Linked DNA regions of Thermogemmatispora onikobensis. The protein of the gene in region 2 binds, or shares a complex with, the protein of the main gene of each other region. Links are inferred from orthologs where the notes say so. Each region holds a gene or a part of one and is shown on either strand. Other genes may lie near its edges.

Region 1 (7,919 bases), on a different replicon or contig from region 2:
CCTTCGGGCAAAAGATGCCTCTCTCTGGGGTGAGCCGTCTCGCCAGCGTTTCAGCCTCTCTCCTTCCTTAGCTCGGGGGCCATCACGCCGTTGGCTGTCAGGCTGCTCTCAACCGAGAGCCACGGGCCGCTCTCCCCTCTCCTGGCTCGCGCTGGGCCTGACCTGGTCCAACCAGGAACCCGGTTCCCCATTGCCTGGCCCTGGCCCGCTCCAGGCTCTACACTTTTGAGTATAGAGATGCTTGCCAAGAACAGCAACCACCCTGATGCTGTGTCAGCAAGATCGGCGCCGCTGTGTTATAATACAATGGAAAGGGTTTGTTCCTGTTTGTCATCATGCGCGATCTTCCGCGTCTATCATCCGTTGCCCATCGCGCCAGTCCTGCTGGCGCTGAGAGCTACCTGCTCGCTGCCGGGTAGCTACTTCCTTCTCTGCTCAGAACAGAACAGGGCCATGCCTGCTCTGCATGTGTCAGCGTGATAAGCTGCTTGAACTGCTCTCCTGCCGAGATCCTCTGCACAGCATACCGGGTCGGTCCTCGCAACGCGACACCGGGTGCGCGCGCACTGCGGCACGATAGCACGCACAGCTACTACCTGCCAGGCACACAACCACCGGTCAGGTCAGGCCGGTCACTCTGCAGCGGCAAGAGGCCCAGAGACGCGGAGCGGCAGAGCTGCCAGCATCTGCCCCGCCAGAGAGGGCAGCCCTGCTGCGAGATTAGTACCAGCCAGTCAGCGAGGGATCATCTATGGATTTAATGCAGAAGCTTGAAAGTCTGGCCAATCGCTACGAGGAACTGAATACGCTCATGGCCCAGCCCGAGGTTCTGAGCAATATCCCTCTGCTCCAACGCTACGGGCGTGAGCAGGCCGAGTTAGAAGAAGTCGTTCAGAAATATTATCAGCTGCGCACAACGCTCAAAGAACTGGAGGAGGCCGAGGAGCTGGAGCGCGAAAGCGACGACCCCGCCCTGCGCGAGCTGGCGCGCGAGGAGATCACGCGCCTGAAAGAGCGCCGCGAGCTGCTGACCGAGGAGGTCAAGCTGGCCTTGCTGCCTAAAGATGCGATGGATGAGAAGAATGCCATCGTGACGATCCAGGGCGGCGCCGGCGGTGAGGAGGCCGCCCTTTTCGCTGCCGATCTCTTCCGCATGTATAGCCGCTACGCTGAGCAGCGCCGCTGGAAGATCGAGATTCTCGATCTGAACGAGACCGATCAGGGCGGGATCAAAGATATCACGTTTCTGGTGCGCGGCAAGGGGGCCTATCGCCGCTTGAAATACGAGGGCGGCACCCATCGCGTCCAGCGCGTTCCCGTGACAGAGGCCAATGGACGCATCCATACCTCTACAGCGAAGGTAATCGTGCTGCCCGAGGCCGATGAGGAGATTAACATCGAGATCAAGGAGAGCGATATCCGTATCGACGTCTTCCGCTCGACAGGCCACGGCGGCCAGAGCGTGAATACAACCGATTCGGCGGTGCGCATTACCCACCTGCCCACCGGCCTGGTGGTCACCTGCCAGGACGAGAAGTCGCAGCTGAAGAATAAGGAGCGAGCACTCTCAGTCTTGAAAGCTCGCCTCTGGGACCTGGAGGAGGCCCGCCGCCAGGAAGAGCTGGGGAAAGCGCGTCGCTCACAGGTGCAGATGGGCGACCGCAGCGAGAAGATCCGGACCTATAATTTCCCCCAGGACCGCGTGACCGACCACCGCATCGGTCTGACTCGCTATAATTTGCAAGGCGTGCTCGACGGCGAGCTGGACGAGTTTATCGATAATTTGATCGCCGCCGACCAGGCCGATCGCTTGCAGCGCCTCTTTGCTGAAGAGCCTGCCGCCGTCCAGTAAACTACGGAAGCAGGGGGCTGATTGTCTCAGGCACACATATCCGCACCTCTCCCCAGCCGCTCCACCGGCTCTGGCGCCTCCTTCAGCCCTCTCTCCCAGCCTGAGCACCATGACGGCCCTCTGATACCGGCAAAGATGGCTGCGATGTGCTATCCTACTTCCGTGAGGAGAGAAGGGCCACAACGATGGAGAGGGTATGTTTGCACTATTTCTCTGAGCGAAAGGTAGGCTTTTTCTTCGATGACTCCACTACTGCCGGGTCAGACGTCTCTCATCCAGAGCACTTTCTCGGAACTTCATCCCCCCTATCGACTGTTGCTCGGGCCAGGACCCTGTAACGTTGATCCGCGCGTCCTGCTCGCAGCCTCCGCTCCGCAGCTGGGGCATCTCGATCCTTTTCTGCTTGACACACTCGGCGCCATCGCCAACCAGCTGCGCCAGGTTTTTCAGACACAGAATGAGCTGACGCTCTGTGTCTCTGGCTCAGGCTTTGCAGGCGCAGAGGCTGTGCTCTGCAATCTGCTAGAGGAGGGTGATACGCTCATCGCTGGAAGCCTGGGCTTCTTCAGTGGAAAGATTGCAGAAATCGCCCAGCGGATCGGGGCCCGGGTGATTCTGCTGGAGAGCGAGCCGGGGCAGCCGCTCGATCCGCAGCAAGTGGCCGCAGCGTTTGCCAGGCATCCCGAGGCGAAGCTGTTCGCCACGGCCATTGCGGAGACCTCCACGGGCCTGCTCCAGCCTTTGGAAGAGCTGGAGCGCATCACACATGCCCACGAGGCGCTCTTCGTCGTCGACGCGGTCTCGGGTCTGGGGGGCATCCCCATCAATGTCGAGCAGATGAAGATCGACGCTTGCTACGCGGGCAGCCAGAAATGCCTCGGCGCCCTCCCTGGCCTGGCCCCGCTGACCCTGAACGCGCGCGCTGTTGAGGCAATCAAGCGGCGCCGCAAACCGGTACAGAGCTATTATCTTGATCTGCTGGCTCTCCAGCGCTATTGGAACGGCGATCATGCCTATCATCACACGGCCTGCAGCAATCTACTCTTCACTATGCATGAGGCTTTACGTATTGTGCTTGAAGAGGGGCTTGAGGCCCGCTGGCAGCGTCACCGCCTTCATGGGGAGGCGCTACGCGCTGGTTTACAGGCCCTGGGCCTTACCCTGCTACCCCGCCCCGGCTACGAGCTCCCCGTGCTGACCGCCGTTCGCCTCCCTTCCTCGGTCTCCGAGAGCCTGCTGCGCCAGCAACTGCTGACCGGGTACAGTATCGAGGTCGGCGGCGGCCTCGGCTCCCTGAAAGGGCAGCTGCTCCGTATCGGATTGATGGGCTACAACGCCTGCCGTAAGAATGTTGAGACGGTACTGGCGGCCCTTGAGCAACTCTTGCCCTCATACGATTGGCCGGTCCAGGCCGGGGCAGCTCTGACCGCCGCCGCCGCGGTCTACAGCAAAGAAGAACGACCATCCGGGGACGCCTGAGAGCGGGAAAATAGATCAGGCAGGCCCACTGGCCGCCGCTCTACCAGTGGGCCTGCCTGAGGAGAGAGAGCCTGCTGCTCCAGGCCACAGCGCTGGAGGCAGAAAAACATGAGGCCAAGCCACTCGCGGAACGTTCACAATGACGGCGTCGCCTCAGCCTCCGCTGTCTCGTCCAGCCCCTTCCCTACGCGGCACTCCCTGCAAACCAGGGAACCGGGAGCATCATAGGAGCCGATCCAGCAGCTAAGGCGATCAATCCCTCGGTCATGATGAGGAGGAAGTGACAGGCTCTCGTCTGTTCAGGCTGGCGGCTGAAAGCCGGCAGAATGGCGCAACTCGCTTGCTCGCTCTCGAACGAACGAGCAGACTGGAAAAGAGGTGACTATGCGTCTTGAGCAACCCCAGGCAATCCGCACGATTTTCTTTGATGCTGGTCAGACGCTCCTGCAACCCTACCCTTCTGTTGTCGAAATCTGCCAGCAGGTCTGCCAGCGGGCTGGCCTGGACGTTGATCTGCCACGCCTCAAGCAGGGCCTGATCGAGGCGGAAGACTTCTTCTACCGCCAGGTCCGCCTGGATCGCCATACCTGGGCCAGCGAGCAGGCCATCAATGAGCTGTGGCTGGGTTACTACGTCAGTATGCTTCGCCAGGCCGTCGATGAGCGCAGAGAGCAGCGCCTCTACGAGCTGGCACGAGCCATCACGGAGGAGTTTGCGGCACATACGAGCTGGGAAGTCTTTCCCGACGTCGTGCCCACGCTGGAGGTACTGCAACACCATCACTATACGCTTGGCGTGATCTCAGACTGGGGCATCAGCCTCGGCTCCATCCTGCATCGTCACCGCCTGACGCGCTTCTTCGACTGCGTGATCATCTCAGCTGTTGCCCGCTACGCCAAGCCATCGACATTGCTCTATGAAACGGCGCTAAAGCGGGCCAATGCTATTGCTGATTACACGTTGCACATCGGCGACTCCTACATCCATGATGTGCTCGGCGCTCGCTCTGCGGGCATTACACCTGTGCTGCTCGATCGCTCCCATCGCCTGCGCAGCAGTGATGTCGACTGCCTTCTCATACACTCGCTGACAGACCTGCTGACGCTGCTCGAGCTGCCAGGCGCTCGCCAAGGAAGGCCCAGCGCCGAAGAGGCTACGCCTGCCCTGCAGTCCACGAGGAGTGACCAGAATGGAGCCCAGCAGCCGCCTGACAAATCGTCTCGACAGAGATAGATCTCGCCTTTTCTCTAGCGGGGAGGAAGAAAGCGCTATAGCAACCAGGCAAGACGCGAGCGGCGCCCTCGCCTCCCCAGCTCCCGCCGCCCCGCCCTACTGGCGCGCGACTGCCGCCGGATTGAAACGATAGAGGCGGGCGGGTCGGTGGGTTCCTTCCATTTTCTTGGCCCCCGTATCCTCCAGAATACCGGTGGAGAGAATCTTCTTGCGGAAATTACGCTTGTCCAACTTGCGGTGAAGAATGATTTCGTAAACGCGCTGCAGCTCGCGCAGCGTGAACTGCTCCGGTAGCAAGTTAAAGGCGATGGTCGTATACTCCAGCTTGCCCCGAATCCGCTGGAGCGTGTAGGCCAGAATCTTGGCGTGATCAAAAGCCAGCTCCGGCAGATTGTACATGGAAAACCAGCCGACATCACTGGCATCATCCGCTGCGCGTACCTGCAAGCGCTCCGAATCGAGAAGTGCGTAGTAAACGACCGTGATCACCCGCATGCGCGGATCGCGTCCAGGATCGCCAAAGGTATAGAGCTGCTCCAGATAGACGTCCTGGACGCCTGTCTCCTCATGCAGCTCACGCTTGGCTGCATCCTCCAGCGACTCATCAATATGTACAAAGCCACCCGGAATAGCCCACATCCCCTCATACGGCCAGGAGCGCCGCTTGACCAGCAGCACTTGCAGATCGGATTGGCGAATGCTCATCATCACCACGTCAACGGTCACCGATGGCCGCTCATACTTCGAGGGATCATAATGATGGGCCTGGGCCTCTGCACTCGGTGTCTGGCTCTGCCCACTGCTCATCTGCTCGTTCTGCTCACCCATAGTTGTTGTTTGGAATAAAGTAAGAAAGCCAGGAGACAGCTCAGCGGTGAAAAGAGGCCACACTCAGGATGAGCGTCGCGAGAGCAAGCTGCGTCGGTCTTCAGGTCAGGTGGCTCACTGCGAGAAGCGTGCACCTTTCCCCGGCCTGGCGCCCGCTCGCTCATCCATTGCGTGTTGTGCCACGCTCCTCACAATGCGTGTCTCGTTGACGCTAAAATAGCTGACTCTGGCACTTCTGTCAAGTGGCGTGCTGGGAGGGAAAGCAGCAGGCCCCCACCTACCGCCAGGTCTCGCCATCGCCCCGCCCGCCCAGTCTGACATTGTCCCCCAACGACAGCTGTGATATACTGGCACAAGCAGCACAAACATCTGTTCAGTTGTGGGGGAGAGCCATTGATGGCAGGTCTAGACTTGCACCAGATTGATTCCTACACCATCGCCGAGAAAATCAAGGAGAATGCCGGTGGCACCCTTTACCGCTGTCAGCCAGCGAAACGCGCTCGCGCCGAGATCTTTCTCAAGGTCAGTGCTCTCCCCTTGCTTACCGAGGCCGACCAGCAGCTTTTTCAGGAACGAGCACGCCACCTGAAAAGACTTGCCGGCAACCGCGCTATTGCTTCGGTGAGAGACTACGGCTTCTTCAACCAGCCCGGCAGCGATCGGTGCTACGGTTATCTCGTGTTGCACGATCTTCCCAGCGAGGACATTGCACACTATTTTCAGGGACAGGACTGCCTATCCCCCGAGCAGATTCTGCCGGTGTTGCTCTCCATTGGCGATGCCTTGCATATGGCACATCAGCGCAAGGTGGTGCATGGCAATCTCCACCCGGGCTGCATTCTTGGCGAGCCTATCCATGCAGTGCTGACCGACTTTGCTCTGGCTTGCCGCGACGGGTACCTGACTTACGACGACGAGCCTGCAGCTTTGCCCTATAAAGCCCCGGAGCATCTGCGCGGCTCTCCTCTGCCGGCCAGCGATCAGTATGCTCTGGCGGCCCTGGTCTATCACTGGCTCTGCGGGCGCCCTCCCTATGAGGGACGGACAGCCGCAGAACTGCTCGCTCAGCAGGAACGCCAGCAGCTGATCAGGCCGCGCAACCTGAACCCGACGCTTTCACCAGAGCTGGAAGCAGTGCTACTGCAGGCCCTGGCCTCTGATCCTGGGGAGCGCTTTCCCCACGTGCGCGCTTTTACCGACGCCTGTCTGGCCGCCATCAAGGGTCTGCCCCATCGCTACCAGGCTCAAGAGCGCGAGCGTGGAATGGTACCGCCAATCATCCAACCTCCACCGCCAGTACGGACGACCTCGCCCAGCGAGAACAGCCCCGCTGCCTCGCACCATGTGGCTTCAACCATCCCGGCCACCGCTATTCCTGCTCGCCCAGCTCCCGCAGCTCCTTCCCAGGAGCCTGGATCTGATAGTCCAGTCCCATCGACACATGAGAAGCCTGCAGAGGTAGAAGAAGAGGAAGGTCTGCTGACCATCGTACGCGCTGACCTGCGCCAGGGCGGTATCCTCTCGCGCCGTTTGCCAGGCTACGAAGAGCGGCCCGCCCAAATCGCTATGGCCGAGCTTGTGGCCCGCGCGCTGGAGCAAAGGCACCACGCCATCCTCGAAGCGGCCACCGGCACCGGCAAATCGCTGGCCTACCTTGTTCCCATCGTTCGCTCGGGCCGCGTAGCCATTATCAGCACTGCCAACAAAGCACTTCAAGAGCAGCTCTTTTACAAAGATATTCCTTTCGTCCAGCAGCACATCAAGCCTTTTGAGGCGGCCCTGGTCAAAGGTATGGGCAACTATCTTTGTCTGGATCGCCTCGAAAGCGAGCGCCTCGGCATGCAGCTCTACGCCAAAAATCGCGAGTTTCGCCGGCTCTACGAGCTGACCCAGGACCCCGGCGCCGATTTCAACGGCGATATTGAGAGCCTCGATTTCCCTCTCTCCGCCGACCTGCGTAGCCGGGTTGTGGCCGAGCGCGACCAGTGCGCCTGGAGCAAATGCCCTTTCTTCTTCGACTGCTACGTCCGGCAGATGCGCCTGCGCGCCGAGCAGGCGCAGATCATCGTGGTGAATCACACGCTGCTGCTGCTCGATGCAGCCCTGGAGGGCCACCTGCTCCCCGAGCGCGATATCATCGTGCTGGACGAAGCTCACCATCTTGAAGAGGAGGCAACCCGGGCCTTCACTATCACCATCAGCCCCAACCAGATCCGCACCCTGCTCGCCCAGCGCATGCTGAAGGAGCATAGCCGCTTGAGCCTCCAGGACGAGGCCGAGCGCGCCTGGCTCACAACCTGGCGCCGCCTGGAGCAGTTGGCTCGTTCCTACGGACCTGGTGCCCGCTTGAACCTCCAAGAACCACTGGAGGAAGGATTGCAGCTAGCGACAGTCATCGCCCAGCTCGCCGATTCTCTACGCCAGGAGCGCCCCCGCGACCTGCCCGAAAAGGAGAGCACCCTCTACGATCGACTGCTCAAGCGCACGCAGAATCTGGCTGAGCACATTCGCACCGTGTTCGCCGTCA
Region 2 (11,616 bases):
GAGCAGCAGTCATTGTAGTCATAGCAGGCATAGAAGGAAAGGAACCTCGGCAAAGGCGTACACCCGGTGTAACAGTCAGTAAGCGTTCTTCCCGTCCCGCCGGCGCTGGTCTGAGGCGAAGCGTCCCGCCTGCAGAACTGGCCGGCAGCCTAGCAGACAGAAGAAGAAAGGGTAACCTATGGACCTGGTGAAGCGGTTAGAGGAATATCGGGACCGAGAGCGAGCACTTGCGTGGGAGGGGACGTTCGCCCAATACTTTGAGATCGCGTGTAAGAGGCCGAAAGTCGCCCGCCTCTCGCATGAGCGCATTTACGACATGATCATGGAGGCGGGTGTCGAGACTACGCGCAACGGCGAACTGCGGTACAACTTCTTCAGCCAGGAGATTTTCGGCATCGAGAAGGCGCTGCAGCAGATCGTCGACTACTTCCATTCGGCAGCCCAGCGCCTGGAGGTGCGCAAGCGCATTCTGCTGCTGATGGGGCCAGTTGGAGGCGGCAAGTCGACCATTGTGCAGTTGCTCAAGCGGGGCCTGGAAGCCTACACGCGCACCGAGGCCGGCGCCGTCTACGCGATCAAAGGTTGCCCGATGCATGAGGAGCCTTTGCATCTCATCCCCCAGGAGCTGCGCCCCGATATCGAGAAGGAGTTTGGCCTCTACATCGAGGGCGATCTGTGCCCGCGCTGCCGTTACATGCTCGATAACGAGTATCACGGGCGCATTGAAGATGTCCCCGTCCAGCGCATCGCCTTTAGCGAGAAGTATCGCGTCGGCATCGGCACGTTTACCCCATCAGACCCCAAGAGCCAGGACATCAGCGAGTTGGTTGGCGGCATCGACCTCTCGACGATCGGTGAGGTTGGTGTCGAGAGCGATCCCCGCGCCTACCGCTTCGACGGCGAATTGAACGTTGCTAATCGCGGCCTGATGGAATTCATCGAGATGCTCAAGGTCGATGAGAAGTTCCTGTATGTGCTGCTCACCCTCAGTCAGGAGCAGAATATCAAGACGGGCCGCTTTAGTATGATCTATGCCGACGAGGTGGTAGTCAGCCATACCAATGAGCATGAGTATCAGGCTTTCGTCGGCAACAAGAAGTCTGAGGCGCTGCAGGACCGCATCATTCTGGTGAAGGTGCCCTACAACCTGCGCGTCTCCGATGAGATCAAGATCTACGAGAAGCTCCTCAAGCAGAGCGCCCTGCGTAACGTGCATATTGCCCCGTACACGCTGCGTATTGCCAGCATCTTTGCTGTCCTGACGCGCCTGGAGCCATCGAAGAAGGCTGGTATGAGCCTGATGAAGAAGCTGCGCCTCTACGACGGTGAGGACATCGAGGACTTCAAGCAGAAGGATGTCCGCGAGCTGCAGGAGGAGGCCCAGCGCGAGGGCATGGACGGCATCTCGCCGCGCTATGTCATTAACCGTCTCTCGAATGCTCTGGTGCGTCAGAATGTGACCTGCATCAATCCGATCGATGCTCTGCGTGCTCTGCGCGATGGCCTTGATCAGCATACAAGCATTACACGCGAGGAGCGCGAGCGCTACCTCAACTTTATCAGTGAGGCGCGCAAGGAGTACGACGAGCTGGCCAAGAAGGAGGTGCAGCGCGCCTTCGTCTATTCCTATGAGGAGGCGGCGCGCACGCTGCTCAATAACTACCTGGACAACGTCGAGGCCTATTGCAATAAGACGAAGCTGCGCGATCCCATCACCGATGAGGAGATCGATCCCGATGAGCAGCTGATGCGCTCGATCGAGGAGCAGATCGGCATCACGGAGAACGCCAAGCGGGCCTTCCGTGAGGAGATTCTGATCCGCATTTCGTCGCTGGCGCGCAAGGGGCTGACCTTTGACTATACCAGCCATGAGCGCTTGAAGGAAGCCATCGAGAAGAAGCTCTTCGCCGATCTGCGCGATGTTGTCAAGATCACAACCTCGACGCGCACGCCTGATAAGGAGCAGCTGCGTAAGATTAATGAGGTGGTTGATCGTCTGATGACGGAGCATGGCTACTGCCATGTCTGCGCCAATGAGATCTTGCGCTACGTCGGAAGCCTGTTGAATCGCTAAGGAATAGTTTTCCAGGGGGTGAACCAGCCGCGCTGCCGAACTACCCAGGCCCTGGCGTGGCCGTGGCCAGCCACAGCGCTGAGCAGCCAGCCGATCGAGCCGCGCCACTCTCCTGCCCGGCTCTTGTTCGCTTGCCGATCGGCTGACTCTGGCAGGCTGACCAGGCTGACCAGAGCAGCTGCAGCGAAAGCAGAGGCCGGCCCAGGCCCAGGGTGTGGGGGTGAGGAGCTGGGCCGGTGGTTCATCCCCTGTTCTCTTTTCGCTGCGCTTCCAGCCAGGAAGGAGTGTACGCTATGTCCGTCTCGCAGCACGATTGGTCGCTGCACCGCAAGGGGCAGATTGACCAGGAGCGCCACAAGGAGAAGATTCGCGAGGCTATTAAAAAGAATCTGCAGGAGATTGTCAGCGAAGAGAGTATCATTCTCTCCGATGGCAAGAAGACGGTCCGCGTGCCGATCCGCTCGCTGGAGGAGTACCGCTTCCGCTATGATCCCGGGCGCCAGTCTCATGCGGGCCAGGGCGATGGCAAGAGCCGCGTCGGCGATGTGATTGCTCAGGAGCCACGCGCGGGCCGCGGCAAGAAAGGCGAGGCCGGCAAAGATCCCGGCTACGACTACTACGAGGCCGAGATCAGCATGGAGGAGCTGTCAGAGCTGATCTTCGAGGATCTGGAGCTTCCTAATCTGGAGCAGAAGCGCCAGCAGGAGCTGCAGACCGATGCCGTGCGCTTTACCGATATCCGCAAGCATGGCCCGCTGACCAATCTTGATAAGAAGCGCACCATTCTGGAGAATATGAAGCGCAATGCCGCCAAGGGCGAGCCGCGCTTTAAGGACATCAAGAACGAGGATCTGCGCTTCAAGGTCTGGGAGCCGACCATCCGCTACGAGTCGAACGCCGTGGTGATTGCCATGATGGATGTCTCCGGCTCGATGGGGGAGTTTGAGAAGTATATCGCCAGAAGCTTCTACTTCTGGATGGTGCGCTTCCTGCGAACGAAGTATAATAACGTCCATATTGTTTTCATCAGCCACCACACCGAGGCCAAGGAGGTCACGGAAGAGGAGTTTTTCCACAAGGGCGAGAGCGGCGGCACGCAGGTTTCGTCGGCCTATGAGCTGGCGCTACAAATCATCAAGGAGCGCTTTAATCCCCACGACTGGAATATCTACCCCTTCCATTTCTCGGATGGCGACAACCTTCCCTGGGATAATGATCGCTGCGTGCAGTTGGTGCAGCAGCTCATCGAGCTGTGCAATATCTTCGGCTATGGTGAGATCCGCGAGGGTCACTATCGCTCTCCCAGTACGTTGATGTCGGCCTATAGCCGTATCACGGACAAGAAGTTTGTGGCAGTGACGATCTCGGATAAGAAGGAAGTCTATCCGGCGCTGCGCAAGTTCTTCGCGCGCCGCGGCGACGCTGTGCCTGCTGGCAGATAAGTGTAACGGCAAGGGAGAGATGCCTATGGCGGAGACCGATCTGGAGCGCCTGCGTGATCGCATTGGCTATGCCTGGGATATTGCCCATGAGTTCGGGCTGGACCCCTTCCCGACTCATTTCGAGCTGGTCCCGGCGACCATCATGTACGAGTTCGCTTCCTACAGCCTGCCGGGCCGCTTCAGCCACTGGACTCACGGGAAGGCCTACTACCGTCAGAAGATGCTCTATGACCTGGGGCTGAGCAAGATCTATGAGATGGTGGTCAACACGAACCCGAGCTACGCCTTCCTGATGGAGATGAATGATCTGCTCCAGAATACCTTCGTGGCGGCGCATGTCTTCGGGCATACCGATTTCTTTAAGAATAATGTCTACTTCCAGCATACGTCGCGCCGGATGATCGAACGCGCCAGCCTCAATGCCGAGCGCATTGCCAGGTATGAGTTCGATCACGGCAAGCTGGAGGTGGAGCACTTTCTCGACGCCGTGCTCTCGATTCAGGAGCATGTTGACTACCATCTCTTCTTGAGAGGCGAGGACGACGAGGAGGAAGAGGAGCAGCTCAGACGAGGTGAGGAGTCTCGCACGCGGCCCTCGACGGAGTACGATGATCTCTGGGCACTGGATCGCGAGGCGAAGGAGCGTCGCGCCGAGGAGGAGCGTGAGCGCCGCCGGGGCCGTCCTCCAAAGTTCCCTGAGAAGCCTCAGAAGGATCTCCTGCTCTTTTTGATCCGCCATTCGCCTATTCTGGAGCCGTGGCAGCGCGATGTGATCGAGATTGTGCGCCAGGAGTTCTTGTACTTTGTGCCCCAGATGCAAACCAAGGTCATGAACGAGGGCTGGGCCTCTATCTGGCATTCGCGCATCATGCGCGAAATGGCCGATCGCGGCATTATCTCCGATGCCGAGACGGTGGAGTTTGCGCGCATGCACGCGAGCGTCCTTTCGCCTTCGCGCACCTCGCTCAATCCTTACTATCTGGGCTACAAGATTTTCGAGGATATCGAGCGCCGCTGGGATAGCCCAACCAGGGAGGAGCAGGAGCGCCTGGGGCGCAAGCCGGGCATGGGTCGCCAGAAGATCTTTGAGGTTCGCGAGCTGGATAACGATGTCTCCTTCTTGCGCAACTATCTGACCAAGGATCTGGTTGAGGAGCTGGATCTTTACCTGTATAAAAAGGAAGGCGATGAGTGGGTGATTGTAGAAAAGAACTGGGAGAAGGTGCGCGACGGCATCGTGGCCAGCATGACCAACTTTGGCTTCCCCTATATTGTGGTCGACGACGGCGACTATCGGGGCAACCGTGAGCTATACCTGCGTCATCTGCACGAGGGCCAGGACCTTGACCTGGTCTATGCTGAGAGAACGCTGCAGTATGTCTATCAGCTCTGGGGCCGCCCGGTGCATCTGGAGACAGTCTACGATGGCAAGCGCATTCTGCTCTCTTACGATGGGGAGCGCAGTAGTAAGACGACGCTTGAGCGCTGATGGCTGGCTCGGACCCCTATGGACTGGCGCGGTAGCTGGCTGCTTCTGCCTGGCCGCCGCGCCACTTGTCTTTTTGGGTGATCTGCTCTAAAATATGGCCTTGGGTTACCTATTCCTGCATTTCCTCCAGGTACTTGAGGGGTAAAAACGGACCACTGGCGGGCGCTCCTCTTTGTCGCTCCTGGTCGAGATCGCTGATATCTTCCAGGGAGGAGTGTATGCCGTTTACCGCAAACATGTTCATCGCTCAAGAGGCCGGGTTGTGGCAGTTGATTGGCATCTACTATGAACCGCAGCAGGAGGATGCGCCAGCCTTCGCCGAGGGACTCCGGCAGGTGATCGATCGTGCTCGCTGGAGCGCAGTGAGCAATGAGATGCTCTATAGGGAGGGGTTGCCCAAGGGGATCTCTCTGCGCATTGTGCATCGAGAGGAGGATCGACTGACCCCTGCTCAGGAGGAGGTGCTGCAGGAGAATGGCTTCGTTCAGAGTGCTGGGGACTGGTCCCAGCCCTTTCCCCTCAGCTGGGAGCTGGATGAGGGCTATCGGGCGCTCCAGGAGGAGCTGGTGCGGCGAGTCGATCCTCGTGATCCCCGCCTTCCTCACGATGAGCACACCAGCGTCGCAGTGCACAATATGAACGTCCTCATGGAAGCTGCGCGTACTGCGCTCGGCCTCGATCTGGATGGCTCCTTTGAGAGCGTGAAGAAGCTGGACGAGCTGCTCCTGATGGAGGAGGTGGAGCCGGAATGGCGCTTTCGGGTCCTCTCGCCGGCGACGCTGATCGCCTGTGGTGACTATACGGCTGAGGTGGCTGTGCGCACCTTTCCTGAGCTGCACTGGAGCGATGATAAGGCGGATGAGGCTCATCCGCTGGCGTTTGAGGGAAGCCTCACCCCAGAGAGTGGCAGTGGAGGGAAGATGAACCCACGCGGTAAGGCCAGAAAGCGCTGTCTTTACGGAGCTGGCGACTCGCTCTATAGTTTGATCGCGGTCGTGATTAACATGCTGCGCAGGAACCGCTCCTAGCGCTCTGTCTCAATCGACGTACTGCGCCGCGCCGGTGCTCCGGCCAGCCTTGCTGAGGTCAAGCTTCGGCAATGATGGGGCGGGGCGACCGGCGCGCGGTCTGTTTTCTGTTGCCTGCTAGCGAAAGGGCAGGCAACTACAAGCAACTACCAGTAGCGTTCTTCCTGCCACGGGTCGCCGCGGTTGTGGTAGCCGCGCATCTCCCAGAAGCCCGGGCGGTCCTCAGCCATGAACTCCAGTCCGTCGAGCCACTTGGCGCTCTTATAGAAGTAGAGCTTGGGTACGACCAGGCGCACCGGGCCGCCGTGCTCCGGCTCCAGGTCTTTGCCATCGTGCTTGATAGCGATCAGCACGTCATCGTCGTCCAGGCTGGAGAGCGGCATATTGGTCGTATAGCCGGTCCAGGAATGGGCCATGACGTACCTGGCGCTCGGCAGCGGGCGGGCGCGCTTGAGAAGCTCGCGGATGTGGACGCCTTCCCAGGTGTTATCGAAACGGCTCCAGGTGGTGACGCAATGGATATCGGTGGTAATGGTCACCCGTGGTAGCGCGAGGAATTCTTCCCAGGTCAGTTCAAGAGGATGTTCGACCTCGCCGGTGATCTTGAGTCGCCAGTCGGGCGGGAAGCTCGGCGTGCGCTCGTAGCTCAGTACAGGCCATTTCTTGGTCAGATACTGGCCGGGCGGCAGCCGGTCTGCTCCCATCCCTTCTTTGGCGGTGGGATTGGTTGCTGTTTCGGATGCCTGTCGTTTAAACAGACTCATGCGGCTTGACTCCTTGTGCCTGGTAATCTCCAGGTGAGCAATAGCTGGCAAAGGTCAGGCAGACAGTATGTTACAACAGTCATAACAGTCTCGCCCAGAGGAAAATTCCCCTGGGCTGGTGAGGGACTCCAGAGGACTGCTGATGGGCGGGTGTTGTGCTTTATTCTAGCAGGCACTACAATAGAGGGGCAGCTGTACAAGCGAGGGTGCCGGCCTGGTGAGGACCAGACCACGGAGGAATGAAGCAGGATAGATAGGATGGCCGGAGACAGGGGTGGGCGAGAGCAGGCCGCGAGCTTGAGCAGATCCCTCGCTTTACCAGTGAGCAGAGCAGATCACTACGTGGGTTTACCTGCTGGAGGCAGAGGCAGGAGGGAGCGTGCGATGATTACGGTCCTTCTGGCAATCGGCGGGGCGCTGATTGTCATGGCTATATTGACGGTGGGTCGCCTGGGATTTGGACGGCGGGAGCCGTTTGAGGCCCGCCGCTTTCTGCGCTGGTTCGGGAGCTATTTCCTCTTCAACGTCCTCTTTTGCTTTCTACTCGTCTATTTTGAACTTCCGGCGCTGACTGGACCGCTAGGGGGCTGGCAGTGGGTGCTCTGGCCGCTGGCGATCAGTAGCCTGGCGAACCTCTTATCGCTGTTGCGTCCGATTCTCAGAGTAGGGGAGGAGACGGCGACGAGTACAGAGAGACGCCGGGTGACGCGGGGACAAGGGGCACGACAGGAGGAGGTGGGCAAGCAGAGTCAGGCTGTTGCGCGTGGGAACGTGGCGGCTGGCCTCTTTGGGCTGGTAGTAGTGGGGATCGTGGGGTTGGTGGTTTCGGGACTCATCGTCGTCTTCACTACCTGGTTTGACAGCAATGCCAAAGCTCTGGCGGCCATTCCCCAGATCAAAGCGGCCAACTCGCCGACGCTGCCGCCGACTGATCCCAACCATATTGTGCTGGTCAGTCCAGGTGTAGCGGCCTACGAGGGGCAGCAGATCCTGGGGGCTACCGGCCAGAATCTCGGATCGACCTACAATCTCGATCCTAACAGCTACACACTGCAGTCCATCAACCATCACCTCTACTACGTAGCGCCGCTCAGCTACAACAACATCTTTGTCAATCTCTCCAACTCCCATACTCCTGGCTTTGTAGTTGTCGATGCTGAGAATCCCGAAGCGACTCCGCGGCTGATGACTGGGGGAGATAAGACCCTGGCCTATTTGCCGGGGGCTTTGCTCAATCAGGATCTGCTGCGTCACGTTTATCTGAGCGGCTACACCTATGGGCGTCTGGTTGATCCAACGTTAGAGTTGGATGACCGCTATCATCCCTACTGGACCATCTCGCTGATGCAGCCTTCGCGAGGCTATACCGGTGACGTCCTGAGCGAGGTCCTGCTGGTTGATGCCCATACTGGCCAGATCACGCGCTATCTTCCCCAGGAGGTTCCGAGCTGGGTGGATCGCGTCATGCCGGCGGCGACCGTCACGCAGTACCTGCAGTGGTGGGGTCTCTACCATGCCGCTCCCTGGTTCAATCCTTCGGGCGCCAATCAGCAGGTGCCGGCGAGCGAGCCCCAGCTGCTTTATAACAGTGTTGATCAGCCGGTCTGGCTGGTGCCCATGACCTCCTCGTCGCTCAATGACAATTCCAGTACGGGCATCGTTCTCTTTGATACCCATACGAATCGCGGAACGTTCTACCCGCTGACGGGGATTGGCATCGGGAGCAATGTCGAGAATACCATTCAGTCGACGCGAGCTAATCTGCGCAGCTACGATGTTGATAGTGTACAGCTCTATCAGCTCTATGGAGAACCGACCTGGGTCGCCATCTTTGTCCAACATGTCAGCAGCGGCAGTATCTTTCAGGCGGTGGGCATTGTGGACGCACGCAACCTCAATGGCAGCAATGTCCAGTACGATACGACGCTGAGCGGCGCCTTGCAGGCTTATCAGCAATGGCTGACGCAGCAGGCGTCAGCCGCCAACCGCCCCACCAGCGGCACCGTCAAGAGCGTGGTAGGCAAGGTGGTGCGCATTGCTTCCGTACAGGAGGGGTCGAACACAATCTTTTACCTGCAGCTTGCTGGCCAGCCGTACATCTTCACGGCTAATCTCTCGCTCTCGCCGAAATTGCCGCTGGTGCAGCCTGGGGATGTAGTCAAAGGCGACTATTATGATAGCGGTGGGCAGGTGATGGTCTTTAAGACTTTCGATGATGTGAGCATCCAGCTCGCTGGACCAACGGCGACCCCGCCACCAACGGCTTCGCCGCAGGTGACTCCTACGCTGCCCCCTGCGAGCAAGGGCACTCCCTCCGCTGGTCGCTAGCCGCGGGTCTGGGGGGAGAGCGGCAGGGCAGACAGCTGGAGTGACAGTAGTCCTAAAAGAAGGAGGGTTGGGATGCCTCATTATTTTACGCGCGAGGAGGCCGAGGCCCTACTGCCGGTCATCTCGCCGATCCTGCATCATATTCAGGAGCAGCGGCGTCAGCTCAGGGAGGGGGAAGAGCGTGCTCATGCGATCCGACTGCGTATCATGAAAAATGGTCATGATGTCAATGAGACCATGATGGAGATTCAGCGAGCGCAGGTGCTCCATCTGCGGCGGCTGCAGGAGGCACTGGCGGAACTTAGCGAGTTGGGCTGTGAGTTGAAAGATCCCGATATGGGTCTGGTTGACTTTTTGAGCCTGCGGGAGGGACGGGAGGTCTATCTCTGCTGGCACCTGGGGGAAGAGCGCATCAAGTACTGGCATCCACTTGATGCGGGCTTTCAGGGGCGACGCCCGCTTGATGAGGAGCAGGAGTAGAGCGGGGGGAGAACGGAGGAGGCTGAAGCAGGCTGCTGAGTCGAGACAAGTCGGAGCGAACGAGGGAGGAAGGCTGATGACGGTCGGAGAGGCCCTGGAGTGGGGAAGGCGTCTGCTCCAGGCCGCTGGCCGACCCGCTCAGGAGGCTGGACGTGATGTGCAGGTGCTGCTGGGCCATGTCCTGGGCGTGGAGCGCGCAGCCCTCTATGCTCATCCTGAGCGGGAGCTGACAGCGGCAGAGTGGCAACGCTTGACGGCTTTACTGGAGCGGCGCCAACGCGGTGAGCCAGTGGCCTATCTGCTTGGTCACAAGGAGTTTTTCGGGCTGGACCTGCTCGTCGATCGGCGTGTTCTCATTCCGCGCCCCGAGACAGAGCTCCTGGTAGAGGAGGTTCTTGCTGAAGCGCGGAAGCGCTTGAGGCGGGAAGAGGTGCCGATCGTGGCCGATATCGGCACTGGCTCTGGTGCGATCGCCGTGGCTCTAGCGGTGAGTGAGCCGCGTCTGCCCTACCTGTATGCCTGCGACAGCTCGGCGGAGGCGCTAGAGGTCGCGCAACTGAACTGTCAGCGGCATGGAGTCAGTCAGCGCGTGCGCCTGCTGCAGGGTGACCTGGCGGAGCCGCTGCCCGAGCCGGTCGATTTGCTGGTGGCCAACCTTCCCTATGTTGGCACTGAGGAGCGAGAGCTGCTTGCCCCGGATGTGCGCGACTTTGAGCCACCGGAGGCTCTCTTTGCCGGTCCCCGCGGTTTAGCGCTGCTGGAGCGCCTGCTCCGGCAGCTCCACGAGCGTCCCCTGCTCAAAGAGCGGGCGATGGTCTTTCTAGAGATCGGCCATCGGCAGCGTGAGGCGCTAGAAGCACTCGCTCGCCAGCTCTGGCCTGCGCTGCGACTGACCTGTCGACGCGATTATGCGGGTCAGGAGCGCCTCCTCATTCTGGCCTTCTGAGGCGTCTTCTCTCTGCGGACTGACCGTAGAGGGTAGCCGCCCGCGCGGCGGACGGAGAGAGAATGACGACCGGGGTAAAGGGTAAGAGACGAAAGCACGCCAGATGGGCATACTCTTTTCCTTTGCTCTCCCATTCCGGACTAGTATAAATCGGGGAACTCATTGCGTTCCTTCTGATAGAGTCCGTATAATCGGACTACCGTTGTGTTTCCTGGATGGCTGCCACTACACTGGAAGTGGTGAAGCTGGCCGGCCAGGGCAACGGAGAGGCAGATGAAGAACACGGTGAGGAGCAGCGACAGGCTCCTCACAGGAGACGGTACATGGTCCAGGCCGGTGACTTGCAGTTGACTATGGCGGCGCTTCTGCCTGTGGCTTCCTGGCTTCCTCCACTGGCGCTGCCCTTGCTCGGAGGCATTGCTGCTTTTGTTCTGACCTATCTGCTGACTTTTGTCGTGCGAGCGCTCTGTCGCCGTATGGGTTGGCTCGACTATCCTTCGGAGCGCCGTGTGCATACGGTCCCTGTCCCTCGTTTGGGAGGCGTGGCTATTTTTCTCTCGTTCGTGGTGGCCTCGCTGCTCTTCTATACGCCAGCGCGCAATATCCCTACCTCTCTGTATGTGGAGAGTACGGTCTACTGGCTGTTCCTGCTGGCTTCGCTGCTCCTGGTGACGGTCCACCTCATCGATGATCTGATTGGTTTGAAACCTCTGATTAAGTTGCTGGCGCAAACGGTGGCGGCGGCGATTCTGCTGGCGCCCTGGGAGGGCCGCTTTCACGGGATCTTTCTCTTCTCCTTTAATAATCCTTTTGCTCCTGGCCTGGTCTATCTGGGAGTGCGCGATAATGCGATCACGCTAGCGGCGATCCCTGCCCTTTGCTTTACCTGGTTCTGGATGGTGGGCATGATGAATACGGTCAATCTGATCGATGGGGTCGATGGATTGGCCGCTGGAGTGGTAGGGATCACCGGTCTGTTTACCGCTTTGATTAGCTGGGTCTTCCATCAGGAGAGCATCGCGGTACTGGCGGCAATCTTCACGGGTGCGGTGCTGGGCTTTCTGC

Evidence for each region.
Region 1: the proteins of prmC (region 2) and prfA are in contact, whole or in part, in a crystal structure (PDB 2B3T), measured with the Escherichia coli proteins. The link is inferred for Thermogemmatispora onikobensis from one-to-one orthologs.

Annotation. Positions count from the first base shown.
Region 1 is NZ_BDGT01000025.1:47,054-54,972, reverse strand. What follows is about bases 1-2,801. They hold prfA (peptide chain release factor 1), read left to right. Parts: upstream 1-751; coding sequence 752-1,852; downstream 1,853-2,801. Other genes in these bases: BGC09_RS12330 (pyridoxal-phosphate-dependent aminotransferase family protein), read left to right, coding at 2,093-2,801. Also shown: more of BGC09_RS12330, read left to right, coding at 2,802-3,331; BGC09_RS12325 (HAD family hydrolase), read left to right, coding at 3,716-4,564; BGC09_RS12320 (NUDIX hydrolase), read right to left, coding at 4,661-5,392; BGC09_RS12315 (helicase C-terminal domain-containing protein), read left to right, coding at 5,789-7,919. UniProt on the Escherichia coli protein: Peptide chain release factor 1 directs the termination of translation in response to the peptide chain termination codons UAG and UAA.
Region 2 is NZ_BDGT01000020.1:9,238-20,853, reverse strand. The notes cover bases 8,745-11,616. They hold prmC (peptide chain release factor N(5)-glutamine methyltransferase), read left to right. Parts: upstream 8,745-9,681; coding sequence 9,682-10,551; downstream 10,552-11,616. Other genes in these bases: BGC09_RS10530 (glycosyltransferase family 4 protein), read left to right, coding at 10,767-11,616; BGC09_RS10540 (DUF2203 domain-containing protein), read left to right, coding at 9,198-9,605; BGC09_RS10545 (hypothetical protein), read left to right, coding at 8,745-9,125. Also shown: BGC09_RS10575 (PrkA family serine protein kinase), read left to right, coding at 179-2,074; sporulation protein YhbH, read left to right, coding at 2,368-3,516; BGC09_RS10560 (SpoVR family protein), read left to right, coding at 3,542-5,005; BGC09_RS10555 (hypothetical protein), read left to right, coding at 5,224-6,033; BGC09_RS10550 (sulfite oxidase-like oxidoreductase), read right to left, coding at 6,180-6,797; more of BGC09_RS10545, read left to right, coding at 7,182-8,744. UniProt on the Escherichia coli protein: Methylates the class 1 translation termination release factors RF1/PrfA and RF2/PrfB on the glutamine residue of the universally conserved GGQ motif, i.e. on 'Gln-235' in RF1 and on 'Gln-252' in RF2.